Regions from separate parts of the Mesorhizobium sp. M1409 genome, predicted to be linked through region 1. Evidence: predicted binding sites of a transcription regulator. Region 1 holds the regulator's gene; the other holds the start of a gene.
The links. The regulator LexA, encoded in region 1, represses DNA repair genes until DNA is damaged. The targets are predictions, from matches to a motif close to TGTTCNNNNTGTGTTCNG.
Positions count from the first base shown of each region.

Region 1 (4,755 bases):
CTGGCGAGCGGGGCGATCGGCTATTTTTCGCTGGCGGCGGAACCTGGCTTCGCAAAGCCTGTCGCAGTTGTCATCTTGGCGGGGCTGTTTGCGCTGGTCTCGCGTTCCTGGCCGAAAACCCATCTGTGCTTCATGGCGGCACTTTTGTGCGCGTTCGGCCTGCTCACCGCAAAGGTCGAGACATGGCGGGCGGGAACGCAGATGCTGGGCTCGGAAATCTCGACGCAAGTGACCGGCCGCGTCGTTTCGCTCGACCGGATGGAGAGCGGTCGTATCCGGCTGACCATCGACGTCACATCGACCGCAAGGCCGAAACTGCGCTATGCGCCGGAGCGGGTGCGACTTTCGGCGCGAAAGATCCCGGCGGACGTGATCGCCGGCTCCCTGATCACTGGATATGCCAAGCTGTTGCCGCCGACCGGGCCTGTGCGGCCGGACAGCTACGACTTCTCCTTCGACAGCTATTTCGCCGGCATCGGCGGCAGCGGGTTCTTTCTCGGCAATCCAAAACTTATCGTCACCGATGACGGCGACATGCCGCTATCGGACCGCCTTTCCTCGGGGATAGAAAAAGCCCGTGAAGCGATTGCCGACCACATCAGGGGCAGCGTCGGTGGCGCCGAGGGCGAGATCGCGGCGGCGCTGATCGTCGGCGTGCGCGCCGGCATTCCCGATGACATCAACGAAGCTATGCGGCGTACCGGCATCTACCACATCATCTCCATTTCCGGACTGCATATGGCGCTCGTCGCCGGCACCATCATGGGGTTGCTGCGCGGCGCCTTCGCCTTGTTTCCGGACTTTTCCGCGCGTCGTCCGGTCAAGAAATACGCCGCCGTCGCGGCACTGTTCTCGATCGCCGCCTATCTCATCATCTCAGGCATCGTCGTCGCCGCCGAGCGCAGCTTCATCATGCTGGCGGTGATGCTGATTGCCGTGCTGTTCGATCGGGCGGCACTCACCATGCGCAATCTAGCAATTTCGGCGATCGCCGTCATCGTGGTGTCGCCGCATGAAGTGGTCGGCCCGAGTTTTCAGATGTCCTTCGCCGCAACCGCGGCGCTGGTCGGCGCCTATGCCGGCTGGTCGGAGCATCGTGCGGGAAAGACGAGACCACCGCCGCCAAAGCGGTCGCTGCCTGGTTTCCTGACGCGAAAATTCCTGCTGGCGGCAGGCGGCCTTTCCATGACTTCCATCATCGCCGGCGGCGCCACTGCGCTGTTTGCCATCTGGCATTTTCAGCGTGTGTCGCCGCTCAGCCTGTTCGCCAATCTGGCGATCATGCCGATCGTATCACTGGTCGTCATGCCTTTCGCCGTCCTCAGCGCACTGGCGATGCCATTCGGCGCCGACGGCCCCTTTCTTTATGTAATGGGCAAAGGCCTGACGGCGATGATCGCGATGTCCGGATGGATTTCCGAGCGTTCGCCAGTCGACGCAATCGGCTTGATTTCGCAGCAGTCTGTCCTTCTGGTGGCGATTGCCCTTGTCATCGCGACGATGGCGACGACATGGCTGCGGCTGGCAGCTCTTCCTTTCGCGCTTGCCGGCCTGCTGACGGTCTCGGACACGCGCGCACCCGACGTGCTGATCTCGGAGGACGCAAGGCTGGTTGCGTTGCCGATCGGCGGCGGCGAACTCGCGGTCAGCCGGGCCAGGCCGAACGAATTCACCGTCGACAACTGGAAGCGTGCGCTGACATCCGAAAGCATCATCGTGCCGGAGGTGTTCGACGAAGGCGACGGTCAATTCGACGTCGCTGATGCGGCTGAAATGCCGCCGGGAGCACCGTTCTATTGCACTTCAGGCGTTTGCGTCGCCAGGCATCCGTCCGGCGCGTTCATTGCCTATGTCGAGGACCGAAAAGACACCTGGAAAGCCTGTGGTTTCGCCGACCTGATCGTCATCAATGACGCGACGGCCTATGACGCCTGTCACAACCCGCTGGTTCTCGTTATCACCAAACGGCAACTGGCCCGCAAAGGCAGTGCTGCCGTCTTCTTCGATCGCCAATCGGCGACCGCGCCGGCGACAATCAGCTTCGCCGTGGACAGGCCATATCGGCCCTGGCACGCGCAACGCAAGTTTTCACGCGAGGCGAGGGGACTGCCGCCCTTCAAGAGACCCGAGAAGCCAGTCGTTGAACCGCAGCTGCCTTAGTAGCGGCGGATCAGGCCAACGAGCTTGCCCTGCACCTTGACCCTGTCTGGCCCGAAAATACGGGTTTCATAGGCCGGATTGGCGGCTTCGAGAGCAATCGAGGCGCCCTTGCGGCGGAACCGCTTCAGCGTCGCTTCCTCTTCATCCACCAGCGCCACGATGATCTCGCCAGGGCTCGCCGTATCGGCATTGCGGATGATGACGGTGTCGCCGTCGAAGATGCCGGCCTCGATCATCGAGTCGCCCTTGACCTCCAGCGCATAGTGCTCGCCGCCCATGATCATGTCTGGCGGCACCGAGATCGAATGCGTCTGGTGCTGGATGGCATCGATCGGCACACCGGCGGCGATGCGCCCCATCACGGGGATCGACACGGCGGCGACCACGTCGTCGTCATTGCCTGCTGAAGACATCCGCGAAGACGCTGGCCTGATCTGCCGGCCAAGGCCGCCCTGGCCGAGACTGGCCTGACCAAGACTGCCCTGGATGACGCTTGGAGAGAACTTCTTTGCCGCGTTGAGGCCGGGTGCGATCGAGTCCGGCAGCCGCAGCACTTCCAGCGCGCGTGCCCGGTTGGGCAGCCGGCGAATGAAGCCGCGCTCTTCCAGTGCCGTGATCAAACGATGAATCCCGGATTTGGAGGCAAGGTCGAGCGCCTCCTTCATCTCGTCGAAGGATGGCGGAATGCCGCTTTCCTTCAGGCGTTCATGGATGAACATCAGCAGTTCGTGTTGCTTGCGCGTCAGCATGGCGGCCCCCAGGGTACCTGAAACCAGAATCGGAAAAACAAACCCAGAACAAACACTATCTGTTCCAGTTGTGTTCCGCAACTGTTTAAAGTTTAATGAATTTATTAAGGGGGTCGAAATTATTGGCGCTCGCCAGCGGGCCTCGTCGACGGCTGTATGCCGTCACAATGCGCTTGCCGGCATTGAAATTGTTATGGTTAATGGGCTGTGGCCCACCCTTGGCTCAAGCCTGGCATGAGCTGCCCATGGATCCGCGACGGGCGCATTTCCAGCTTTCCGGGCGTTCGTTTGCCGTGAACGAAACGAAGCCAAAATGCCAACCTTGGTTAATCTATTGCAGCCTGCGCTGGCTACCAGCGGCGAACGCATTCGCGAGCCGAAAAATTCGTCCTCCGTCATCCGACCTGGGGGCAAGACGCGACGACAGATCGTCGGGACGGCCGCGTCAGGTTACGGCCTCCTTGACGGCGAAACGCTGGTCCTTCCATGCACTCGTGCGCAGAATGTCTTCCAGCACCTCGACCGCCAGCCACACGTCCTTGTAGCCGACATAGAGCGGCGTAAATCCGAAACGGATGGTTGACGGCGCGCGGAAGTCACCGATCACGCCGCGCTCGATCAGCGCCCGCATGATTTGATAGCCATGATCGTGAAGGAACGACACCTGGCTGCCGCGCCTGGTCGCGTCGCGAGTGCTCTCCAGCGTGAGACCATAGGCGCCGCACTTCGCTTCGACGAGCTGGATGAACAGTTCGGTCAGCGCGACGCTCTTCTTTCGCAATGCCGCCATGTCGACGTCGTTCCAGATGGCAAGCGCGCCTTTGAGCGCCCGCATCGACAGGACCGGCTGCGTGCCGCACAGAAAGCGGCGGATACCGGTGCCGGCAACATAACCCCGTTCGAAGGCAAAGGGCCGTGCATGCCCCCACCAGCCGCTGAGTGGCTGGCTGATCTCGCCGTGGTGGCGCTGGGCGGCATAGATGAAGGCTGGCGCGCCCGGACCGCCGTTGAGGTACTTGTAGGTGCAGCCGACAGCGAAATCAGCATTTGCATGATCGAGCTCGACCGGCAGAGCGCCCGCGGTGTGGCAGAGATCCCAAACGATCAGCGCTCCGGCCGCATGAGCCTTGCGCGTCAGCGCCGTCATGTCGCGCAGTTCACCGGATTTGTAATTGACGTGGTTGACCAGCACCACCGCGACGCTTTCGTCGATCAGCTCTTCGATGGTTGGCGCGTCGACGCCCGCGAGGCGCAGCAAGGCGCCATCCCGGGTCGAGGCCACGCCTTCGGCGATGTACAGGTCGGTGGGAAAACTGTCACCCTCGGCGACGATGGCCAACCGGCCGGGCCGCATCTCCATCGCCGCATGCAACACCTTGTAGATGTTGGTCGACGTCGTGTCGCAGACGACGGTCTGGCCGGCCGCGGCTCCGATCAGACGTCCAAGCTGATCGCCGAGTTCGATCGGCATCTCGAACCATCCGGCTGTATTCCAGGCCCGGATGAGATCCTGGGCCCATTCCTGGGCCGCCGCTTGCTGCAGCTCGCCGAAAACGGCATGTGATGCCGCCCCAAGTGAATTGCCGTCGAGATAGATCACCCCCTCCGGCAAAATGTAACGATCGCGCATGGCACGCAGCGGATCCGTGGCATCCATCGCTTCGATCGCAGCGAGATCAGGAATTCCACTCATGGTCGTTCAGTCCTCGGTTGTTCGCGAAGGGTTCCCGCTGCAAGCGCGTCCCCTCGGTGTGCCTGTTCTCATTTCGATGATGTCAGAGCCGGGTGCGGACCGTCCACAGCTCCGGGAACAGCACGACCTCGAGCATCTTCTTCAGGTACGAAG
Region 1 is NZ_JAMYKV010000035.1:29,373-34,127, forward strand. It holds gene NKG99_RS23775 (ComEC/Rec2 family competence protein) at 1-2,160, shown strand, start outside; gene lexA (transcriptional repressor LexA) at 2,157-2,909, opposite strand; gene kynU (kynureninase) at 3,355-4,602, opposite strand; gene kynA (tryptophan 2,3-dioxygenase) at 4,685-4,755, opposite strand, start outside.

Region 2 (4,755 bases), on a different contig from region 1:
CAGCGCCTTTTGCCAGCGCTCGAAATTGGCAGCCACTTCGCGAAGGGCTGCGCGCGGTTTCGGCTTCAGTTCGTCGCTTTCGGCGAGCTTGGCGGCGGCTTCCAGCATCGGGATGCGCAGCGCGCGCGCCGTGTCGTGGATCTGGCGGATGGTGGCTTCACCAAGGCCGCGCTTGGGCACATTGACGATGCGTTCGAAGGCAAGGTCGTCGGCGCCTTGCGCGACGACGCGGAAGAAGGCCATGGCGTCGCGGATTTCCAGACGTTCATAGAAGCGCGGGCCGCCGATGACGCGGTAGTTGAGGCCGAGCGTGATGAAGCGGTCCTCGAAGGCCCGCATCTGGAAGGAGGCGCGGACCAGGATCGCCATGTCGTTGAGATTGTGCTTTTGCCGCTGGTAGGTCTCGATGGTCTCGCCGACGGCGCGGGCTTCCTCCTCGGAATCCCAGGCGGCATGGACATGCACCTTGCCGTCATCCGGCTCGTTCCGGTCGGTGAACAGCGTCTTGCCGAAACGGCCCTCATTGTGGGCGATGAGGTGGGAGGCGGCGCCAAGGATGTGCGCGGTCGAGCGGTAGTTGCGCTCCAGGCGGATGATGGTGGCGCCGGGGAAATCCTTGTCGAAGCGCAGGATGTTGTCGACCTCGGCGCCGCGCCAGCCATAGATGGATTGATCGTCGTCGCCGACGCAGCAGATGTTTACTTTGTTGTCGCTCACGGCCGTACGCGAGCTTCGCTCGCTGGCCTCCGCGGGGGCGGCCTGGCCGGCCGACGCCCGGTCGGGCTTGCGGCCTTCGGCCGATCGCACATCCGTCGATGTCGACGCGCGCCCGGCATCAGGCCGCTGCGCCAGCAACCGCAGCCACATATACTGGGCGGTGTTGGTGTCCTGATATTCGTCGACGAGGATGTATTTGAAGCGCTTGTGGTATTCCTTCAGCACATCCGGATTAGCGCGGAAGATGCGGATCGGGTGGCAGAGAAGATCGCCGAAGTCGCAGGCGTTCAGGGTCTTCAGCCGCTCCTGATAGGCCTTGTAGAGTTCACGGCCCTTGCCGTTGGCGAACGCGCGCGCGTCGCCCTCGGCGATGTCGGCCGGACCTTGCCCCTTGTTCTTCCAGCCGTCGATCATCTGGGCGAACTGCTTGGCCGGCCAGCGCTTGTCGTCGAGTCCCTCGGCCTGGATCAGCTGCTTGATCAGCCGCACGACGTCGTCGGTGTCGAGGATGGTGAAGTCGGATCTCAATCCGGCAAGTTCGGCATGGCGGCGCAGCAGCTTGACGCCGATCGAGTGGAAGGTGCCGAGCCACGGCATGCCCTCGACATTGCCTTCGCCGATCAGGACGCCGATGCGGATCTTCATCTCGCGGGCGGCCTTGTTGGTGAAGGTGACGGCCAGGATCTGCGACGGGAAGGCCTTGCCGGTGGCGAGGATGTGGGCGATGCGGGTGGTGAGCACGCGGGTCTTGCCGGTGCCGGCGCCGGCCAGCACAAGAACCGGACCTTCGGTGGTTTCCACCGCCAGCCGCTGCTCGGGGTTCAGCCCCTTCAGATAGTCGGGTGCATTGTTGTGGCCGCCACGGGCAGCCATGGCGCGCGCGGCAATACCCGACGGGGCCGAGGGCCGCGCATTGGGTTCATCGAAAAAGGGCATGTCTTCGGAAAAGCCGGACATCGCCCCGAATGTAGTGATTCGGGGGCGAAAGACCAGAAGTGTCTACGTTTTGTTCCGGCAAAGTGCCTGATATCGCCGTTCAGGCCTTGCAGTAACCGAGAGTGACGAAAACCGAACGAGCGCGCCTCGTCGGTCGTCATGGCGCCGAGACTGCTGGAAACCCTGATACAAGCAAGATGGATTGCCACCATGGCGTGTGGCCAACTTGACAGGCGCGGCGGTCAGGAGAAAGTTGTGTCCTGGGCAGGAACGATTGCGTCGGGCTGTCCTTGGCGTCGCAAAGCGCAACAGTCGAAGGAGTATCATCTTGGCTGTCACCACCACCTCCCTCGTCCTCTTGCTCATAGGCCTGGCGCTCGGCGGCGGCGGTATCCGCTTGGCTTCGCTGGGCGGCAGCTGGTACTATATCGTCGCCGGCCTCGCCTTCCTGATCGCCGCCTGGCTGCTCTACCGACGCAGATCCACCGCGCTGTGGCTCTACGCGGCGATCGTGCTCGGCACGCTGGCCTGGGCCGTCTGGGAGACCGGCTTCGACTGGTGGGAACTTGGGCCCCGCGGCGGCATCATCGTGCTGGTGGCGCTATGGCTGCTGACGCCGTCGGCGAGGCGTGGTCTTGCCGGGCCTGACGCGCGCGCGCCGCTCATCCTTGCCGTGCTGGCATCGCTTGCCGTCGCCGGTTATTCGATGACAGCAGATCCGAAGGACATCGCTGGAGAACTCGACACCGACAAGGTGATCCCCAACGCCAACCTCGGTAACAATGTGCCGGCCGGCGAATGGCACTATTACGGCCGCACGCAGTTCGGCCAGCGCTATTCGCCGCTCGACCAGATCACACCGGACAATGTCGCCAAGCTGCAACCGGCGTGGACCTACCAGACTGGTGACGTGAAGGGTCCGGACGACATCGGCGAGACCACCTATCAGGTGACGCCGCTGAAGATCGGCGACACGCTCTACATCTGCACGCCGCACAATTTCGCCATCGCCATCGACGCCGCGAGCGGCAAGGAGAAATGGCGCTACGATCCCAAGGTCAAGCTCGACAAGGACCGCCAGCACCAGACTTGCCGCGGCGTGTCCTATTATGCCGATGCGGCCATCGCCGCCGGCCAGCCATGCGCTGCCCGCGTCTACCTGCCGACCTCGGACGCGCGGCTGATCGCGCTCGACGCCGCCAACGGCCAGGTCTGCCCCAGCTTCGCCGAGGGCGGCACGCTGAACCTTCTGACCAACATGCCCTATCCGAAGTCGGGCTATTATTACTCGACCTCGGCGCCGCTGATATCAGGTGGCAAGATCATCGTCGGCGGCGCGGTCAACGACAATTATTCGACCCAGGAGCCGTCCGGCGTCATCCGCGCCTACGACGCTGCCACCGGCAAGCTGCTATGGAACTGGGATTCCGGCAATCCGGACCAGACGACGCCGCTGGCGGCCGGCCAGACTTACACCGCCAACTCGCCCAACATGTGGTCGACGCCGAGCGCCGACGAGAAGCTCGGCCTGCTCTATGTGCCGCTTGGCAACCAGACGCCGGATCAACTCGGCGCCGGGCGCAGCGCCAATGTCGAGAAGTTCTCGTCGTCGATCACCGCGCTCGATCTCAACACCGGGCAGTTGCGCTGGGTGCGGCAGACCGTGCACCACGATCTCTGGGACATGGACGTGCCGGCGCAGCCGAGCCTGATCGACATCACCAAGGCCGACGGCACGGTGGTGCCGGCACTGGTCGGGCCGACCAAGCAGGGCGACCTCTATGTGCTCGACCGCCGAACCGGCGAGCCGGTCATCGCGGTCAACGAAGTGCCGGCGCCCGGCGGCGCCATCGAGGGCGACCACACATCGCCGACGCAGCCGGTCTCGGATCTTACCTTCATGCCGAAGCCGCTCACCGGCGCCGACATGTGGGGTCTCACCATGTTCGACCAGTTGGCTTGCCGGATCGAATTCCAGGGCCTGCGCTATGAGGGCCGCTACACACCGCCTTCCGTCCAGGGCTCGCTGATCTATCCCGGCAATTTCGGCACCTTCAACTGGGGTGGCGTCGCCGTCGATCCGGTCCGGCAGGTGCTGTTCGGCATGCCGACCTATCTGGCGTTCAAGTCGCAGCTCATTCCGCGCGATCAGGTACCGCCGCCGGACGAGGGGCGCGGCAGCGAGCAGGGACTGAACCGCAACGAGGGCGCGCCCTATGCGGTGGTGATGGGACCATTCCTGTCGCCGCTCGGCATTCCTTGCCAGGCGCCGCCCTGGGGCTATGTCGCGGGCGCCGATCTCAGGACCGGCACCATCGCCTACAAGCACCGCAACGGCACCGTCTACGACATGACGCCGCTGCCGCTGCCGCTGAAGGTCGGCGTGCCCGGCATCGGCGGGCCGATGATCACCGCCGGCGGCGTCGCCTTCCTGGGGGCCGCGGTCGACGACTATCTGCGCGCCTATGACCTGACATCGGGCAAGCAACTGTGGCAGGCGCGGCTGCCGGCCGGCGGGCAATCGACGCCTATGACTTACACGGTCGCCGACGGTCGCCAGTTCGTGGTCATCGTCGCCGGCGGCCACGGTTCGGTCGGCACCAAGCCGGGGGATTATGTGATGGCCTACGCGCTGCCGAAGTAGGGGATTGTTTCTGAGAGGTCAGCTTTTGCACGGGCGATCTTTCGGAACATCGCGCCGCCCCTCATCCGGCTGCCGCCACCTTCTCCCCGTATAGCGACGGGGAGAAGGGGCAATTCCTGCAGCGCTGGCGATTGACGAAACCATCGATGAAAGCGTCTTTCTCCCCGTCGCTATACGGGGAGAAATGCCCGGCAGGGCAATGAGGGGCAGCGCTACGCGGCGTCAGTAGCGAAACGATCAGCCAAGCCCGAGATGGCTCTTCAGGCTGGGCACCGAGCCGAGCACCTGGTTGGTGAGATCAGGGCCGGCGGCTGCTTCGGCCTGCTGGACCAGCATTTCGCCGGCCTTCTGGATCTGCGCCAAATCGAGGCCGGATGCCTTGAGCGCGGCGAGGCCGTTGACCAGCGCGCCGGCTTTTTCACCCAAAACGCCGCCAATTGCGCCCTGCAGCGATGACA
Region 2 is NZ_JAMYKV010000005.1:48,421-53,175, reverse strand. It holds gene NKG99_RS06055 (ATP-dependent helicase) at 1-1,674, opposite strand, end outside; gene NKG99_RS06050 (glucose/quinate/shikimate family membrane-bound PQQ-dependent dehydrogenase) at 1,982-4,297, shown strand; gene NKG99_RS06045 (hypothetical protein) at 4,535-4,755, opposite strand, start outside.
Region 2: a site for LexA is predicted at 1,714-1,731, ahead of NKG99_RS06055 (ATP-dependent helicase). Genes of this name have one in related genera too.